2 linked regions of the Dongshaea marina genome follow. The protein of the gene in region 1 binds, or shares a complex with, the protein of each later gene. Links are inferred from orthologs where the notes say so. Each region holds a gene or a part of one and is shown in the gene's direction. Other genes may lie near its edges.

Region 1 (3,220 bases):
GTGATCCCCTGCCCCAGTGGACCTGTGGTGGTTTCAACACCCGGTGCATAGCCATATTCAGGGTGACCCGGAGTGCGGGAGTGCAGCTGGCGGAAGTTTTTCAGATCTTCGATAGAGAGGTCGTAACCGGAGAGGTGGAGCAAAGAGTAGAGAAGCATAGAGCCATGGCCGTTTGAGAGTACAAAGCGGTCACGATCTGGCCATTGCGGGTTGCTTGGGTTATGCCGCAGATTCGTACGCCACAAGACTTCGGCAATATCTGCCATCCCCATGGGCGCACCTGGGTGACCCGAATTTGCCTTTTGAACGGCATCCATACTCAACGCTCGAATCGCATTAGCGAATTCTTTACGAGAGGCCATCTGCATCTCCTCAAATTGTAGTTTCTGACTGGGTGGAAAAATCAAATCGAAATGGTATCTCAAACCCAATTCTTTACCCGCAACCTTTTCGGTCTATCCACGCGGGTAGAGCATCTTTTCTGACGAGCTTCACAAAACATCGGCTCAGCCGGGGGCAATTATTACCGTCTGAGCTGCTGCTGGCAAGACTCGGCCTCCTTTATCTGAGCGCTTTATTGATCAGGGCTTCATTCAATCATGCCACAGCCGGACAAAACTGCTTTACTTAAGTAACCCGGCCATATGACAAATTCAATCGCCTCTGGAAGCAGCTCATGAATTGTTGCTGCATCCAGAAAAAAATGAATCGCTTCATCAAACCTGGCTTTGAAAGAGTCAAATGAAGCATAAATGGCTGACAAATGGGCCAAAACATTATTCAATAGAACCTTTTGTTAACCGAATATCAACAAGTGAAGTGTAGATTTACTCAAAAGAGGACTGGCATTGTGAGCTCACCCTCACTAGAATAGCCATCCAGAAGTCAATACAGCTAAACGTATCTACGGTTAGCTTTCTATACAGAATGATAGGTACTACCATGGCAAAACTATTTACCTCTGAATCCGTGTCCGAAGGACATCCTGATAAAATCGCTGACCAGATCTCTGATGCCGTCCTCGACGCTATCCTGACCCAGGATCCCAAGGCTCGGGTTGCTTGTGAGACCTTCGTCAAGACCGGCATGGTGCTGGTTGGTGGTGAAGTCACGACCTCTGCCTGGGTTGATATCGAGCATCTGGTTCGTGAGACAGTGACTGATATCGGCTATGTTCACTCGGATATGGGTTTTGATGCTGCCTCCTGTGCAGTACTCAATGCCATTGGTAAGCAGTCGCCGGATATCAACCAGGGTGTAGACCGTACCGACCCACGTGAGCAGGGTGCCGGTGACCAGGGCCTGATGTTTGGTTACGCCAGTGATGAAACCGATGTCCTGATGCCAGCTCCGATCACCTACTCTCACCTGCTGGTTAAGCGCCAGGCTGAAGTACGTAAGAACGGTGTGTTGCCCTGGCTGCGCCCGGATGCCAAGAGCCAGCTGACCTTTGCTTACAATGATGATGGCAGTATCCAGGGCATCGATGCCGTGGTTCTCTCGACCCAGCACCGTGAAGATGTTCAGCAAGATGAGCTGGTTGAAGGGGTACAGGAAGAGATCATCAAGCCGGTTCTGCCTGCCGAGTGGTTAACGAAAGATACCAAGTACTTCATCAACCCGACCGGCCGTTTTGTGATCGGTGGTCCTATGGGTGACTGCGGTCTGACCGGCCGTAAGATCATCGTAGATACCTATGGCGGCCGTGCCCGTCACGGTGGTGGCGCATTCTCAGGTAAAGATCCATCCAAGGTGGATCGTTCAGCAGCCTATGCAGCTCGTTATGTCGCTAAAAACATTGTGGCTGCAGGTCTTGCCAAGCGCTGTGAAATCCAGGTCTCTTATGCGATCGGTGTGGCTGAACCGACTTCGGTACGGATCCAGACCTTTGGCACCAGTGTGATCCCTGAGGAGAAACTGGAGCAGATGGTTCGCGCTCACTTTGATCTGCGTCCTTATGGCCTCATCCAGATGCTGGATCTGGAGCGTCCAATCTATAAGGCTACCGCGGCCTATGGTCACTTCGGTCGTGATGAGTTCCCATGGGAGCGCACCGACAAGGCTGAACTACTACGCGCTGAAGCAGGTCTGTAATGATTCGAGGGGGCGGATGCCCCCTCTTTTATTTGCTCTTAAACGCCACCCAATCCGGGCAACGGCATCAGTCTCTGCGAAGGGTGTCATAGTTAAGCCGTGCTAACTCGTCCCGACACCAGGCGATCGCCTCCTGCTCATCCTCAAAATAACGCACCTTAAGCTGAGAGTCGCCAATACCAACCGTATACTCTCTCGCCACCATCTTCTGCATCTGCTTGAGTTCGATATTTGGCAAAATGGCGTGCACACGCAAATTCAACCCAATAAGTTGATGGACCCCCTCGTGGAAAAATTCCACCAGCTCCGGAGATCCCAGCTCCCAGCGCCGCATATCCGCGATGCCGGCCCAGGGCTTATCCATCAGATGATCTTTCACCAGCTGCAGCTGTTCATCCACTAGAGCATGCGCCGTTAGCATATTCCAGGCACCACACATCCTTACCAGATGAATACGCTCATCGTAATGGGATCTATCGATGAGATAACTACCATGCCCACTTTGCTGATAAACCATTCCCCACTCCAAGATGGTGCTCGTCCATCTACTGATCATTATAGTTGTGCGCGAATCGTCTTTATGAAGCTAGCATAAGGGAATCAGGACTTACCTTGATCTGGCACCGGATCTGGATTTGCTTTTTATATATCCTGCGGATGACTTTTTGTGGCTACCGCCACAGGTGTCGGGGGTGCCCGACGGCACATTACTTTTGTATCGCCAAAAGTAATCAAAAACTCCCTTCGCGTGATGCATTTATCATCCCTGATAAACTCCCCCAGCTCGATATCCTATCTCGCGTTTCGTGACTCTGGGAGTCACTTCACCCCTCCATCAAGCTACGGAGCTCGCCGATTATCATCCCTGATAATCCTACCAGCTCGGTAACCCTACCTCGCGTTTCATTGCTCCGGGAGCAATTCCACCCTGCCTCGAAAACAAAAATAGTGGATTTATCGTTCGCATCGGCGCTCGCTCACGGGGAATACTTCCCCTTTGATTCGTGCCTGAAAATCATAATGCGAGTGAAGCCGAATGGCAGGATGCCATGAGTGCATAGCCACGCCAAGGACGGCGTGTCTATGCTTGAGCTTCAAGGAGTAAGTGATTTTCAGGATCTTCACG
Region 2 (3,243 bases), 3.1 Mb from region 1 along the record:
GTTTGCAAGGATAAGGATAGACACCAGCCCAAGCAGAATACCGTGACTGGCGAGCTTGGCAGCCAGGTGACGATCACCCTCACCCAGGGTGTGTGCCAGCACAGAGCTCAGACCGACGCCAAGTCCCATCAAAATCGAACTCAGCATGAAGGTGACCGGAAAGGTGAAACTGACCGCCGCCAGGGCCTGGGTGCCGAGCAGGCCTATAAAAAAGGTGTCAACCAGGTTAAAGGTAAGAATCGCAATAATCCCCAGGGCCATGGGGGCACCCATTCGGGTCAGGGTTTGCGGGATCGGATCACTGAGGAGTGAATGGGGATTGGAGCTTGGCATGGCTCATTCTAGCATGCGATTTTTTACTCTGTCTAAATCCGAAATAGGCCGGGTTGGTGATGCCGATCCCATCGGTTTAAAAAAAAATTCGCTGCATCCCTTGAAGTGATTGAATGCGTCCCCATCTAGTTGAGACTGGCGTTGACAATATGGTCAAGCTGTTTGAACTGATGCGGCATAGACGCCGCAAAATCGTGTGACAAAACTCATTTAGGGGAGTTATCGATGAATATTCGTCCATTACACGACCGTGTGATCGTTAAGCGCATTGAAACTGAAGCCAAGTCTGCTGGTGGCATCGTGCTGACCGGTTCTGCGGCCGAGAAGTCTACCCGCGGTGAAATTCTGGCTATCGGTCAGGGTCGCGTGCTGGATAACGGTGAAGTGAAGCCACTGGCTGTTAAGGTTGGTGACACTGTTATCTTCAACGAAGGTTTTGGTGTGAAGACTGAGAAGCTGGATGGCTCTGAGGTTCTGATCATGTCCGAGTCTGACATCCTGGCGATTGTTGAACAGTAATTTGCTTTAGATAATTAAGGATTAATAGAAATGGCTGCAAAAGACGTTAAATTCGGCATTGATGCTCGCGCGAAGATGGCTGAGGGTGTAAACCTGCTGGCTGACGCGGTTAAAGTAACTCTGGGCCCTAAGGGTCGTAACGTAGTTCTGGACAAATCTTTCGGTGCTCCGACCATCACTAAAGATGGTGTTTCTGTAGCGCGTGAAATCGAGCTGGAAGACAAGTTCCAGAACATGGGCGCTCAGATGGTTAAGGAAGTTGCTTCCCAGGCCAATGACGCTGCGGGTGACGGTACTACTACTGCGACCGTTCTGGCTCAGGCTATCGTGAACGAAGGTCTGAAGGCTGTTGCTGCGGGCATGAACCCAATGGATCTTAAGCGCGGTATCGACAAGGCTGTCGGTGTTGCGGTTGAAGAGCTGCGCACTCAATCTACTCCTTGTACCGACACCAAGGCGATCGCTCAGGTTGGTACCATCTCTGCAAACTCTGACGAGACCGTTGGTCAGCTGATCGCTGACGCGATGGAAAAAGTAGGCCGTGACGGTGTTATCACTGTTGAAGAGGGCCAGGCTCTGCAGGACGAGCTGGATGTTGTTGAAGGTATGCAGTTCGACCGCGGTTACCTGTCTCCTTACTTCGTAAACAAGCAGGAGAACGGTACTGTTGAGCTGGATGACCCATTCATCCTGCTGGTAGACAAGAAAGTTTCTAACATCCGTGAGCTGCTGCCAGTTCTGGAAGGTGTTGCTAAGGCTTCTAAGCCGCTGATGATCATCGCTGAAGATGTTGAAGGCGAAGCGCTGGCAACTCTGGTTGTGAACAACATGCGTGGCATCGTGAAGGTTGCTGCGGTTAAGGCACCTGGTTTCGGTGACCGCCGTAAGGCAATGCTGCAGGATATCGCGACCCTGACTGCGGGTACCGTGATCTCTGAAGAGATCGGCATGGAGCTGGAGAAGACCTCTCTGGAAGATCTGGGCCGTGCTAAGCGTATCGTGATCAGCAAAGAAAACACCACCATCATCGACGGTGTGGGTGAAGCGGCTGCTATCGAAGGGCGTGTGGGTCAAATCCGCCAGCAGATCGAAGAGTCTACCTCTGACTACGACCAGGAGAAACTGCAAGAGCGCGTAGCCAAGCTGGCTGGCGGTGTTGCCGTGATCAAGGTTGGTGCAGCAACTGAAGTTGAGATGAAAGAGAAGAAGGCTCGTGTTGAAGACGCGCTGCACTCTACTCGCGCTGCGGTAGAAGAAGGTGTAGTTGCCGGTGGTGGTGTTGCGCTGATCCGCGCAGCGGCTAAGCTGGGCACTCTGAGCGCAGACAACGAAGATCAGAACGTGGGTATCCGTATCGCACTGCGTGCGATGGAAGCACCTCTGCGCCAGATCGTACAGAACACGGGTGAAGAGCCATCTGTTGTTGCTAACAACGTTCGCGAAGGCGAGGGTAACTATGGTTACAACGCTTCTACCGAGCAGTATGGCGACATGCTGGAGATGGGTATCCTGGATCCAACCAAGGTTACTCGTTCTGCTCTGCAGTACGCAGCTTCTGTTGCTGGTCTGATGATCACCACCGAGTGTATGGTGACAGACCTGCCTAAGGAAGATAAAGCAGCTATGCCAGATATGGGTGGCATGGGCGGTATGGGCGGCATGGGCGGCATGATGTAGTGCGACGAGAGTCGCGTAGGTAGCTAGCCGAGCGGGCTACGTCCACAGTGGTCATTAACTCATAGGGTTTGACCACTGCCCTTCCCGCCGAAATAGCAATTGATAAACCCGATATTCGGGCTTAAACTCAAGCCCGAATATCGGTCCTCGTACGAGGTCCGATGTTTAGGTATGGGCGAAAGCCTGTATCCCTCGCTTTAAGCGAATGATACACGTTGAAACAGCGCTAATAGTGTCTGTGAGGTAACGGGGATATTCGTGTCTTATTTAAGCTTGAGCCACCTACACGGTGCGAAGCTGTTTTCATTATTGTCTTAGCCAATTAGTTACTCGGACGGGTAGGTAATTGGATAGTAAGACCTATTGTTCAGCCAATAGTAGCCTAGGGATAGTGCATCTACGGTAACGTGATGTGCGGAGCTTCCTGACAATGTACCCCCGCGTATGCGGTTGTCTGTTACCGTGAGGTGATAGGCAGGCATGCAGCCAATAGTAGGCTGTAGAGGGGCTAGGCTGGGTTATATGGTTAACGCAAGTGAACTGCTGTTAAACACCGTCAGCCGCGACGAGCGTAACGCTATTGTCGTCTTCTTCACTGATCTTGACGTCGGTGGGTGGACTAACGCTCTGACCAAAAGGTATATGGCCGGTTATTCCCCTTACATCTGGGAATACGCTGACTCTTGTGCCATCGGTGGATAGGCAGAACCTAAG

Evidence for each region.
Region 2: the proteins of metK (region 1) and groL are in contact, whole or in part, in a cryo-EM structure (PDB 8P4O), measured with the Escherichia coli proteins. The link is inferred for Dongshaea marina from one-to-one orthologs.

Annotation. Positions count from the first base shown.
Region 1 is NZ_CP028897.1:3,552,023-3,555,242, forward strand. What follows is about bases 126-3,018. They hold metK (methionine adenosyltransferase), read left to right. Parts: upstream 126-942; coding sequence 943-2,094; downstream 2,095-3,018. Other genes in these bases: tkt (transketolase), read right to left, coding at 126-362; DB847_RS16625 (hypothetical protein), read right to left, coding at 590-784; DB847_RS16635 (hypothetical protein), read right to left, coding at 2,162-2,611. Outside these bases: more of tkt, read right to left, coding at 1-125. UniProt on the Escherichia coli protein: Catalyzes the formation of S-adenosylmethionine (AdoMet) from methionine and ATP.
Region 2 is NZ_CP028897.1:493,569-496,811, forward strand. Bases 290-3,205 are described here. They hold groL (chaperonin GroEL), read left to right. Parts: upstream 290-882; coding sequence 883-2,529; downstream 2,530-3,205. Other genes in these bases: DB847_RS02540 (MATE family efflux transporter), read right to left, coding at 290-333; DB847_RS02545 (co-chaperone GroES), read left to right, coding at 559-852. Also shown: more of DB847_RS02540, read right to left, coding at 1-289.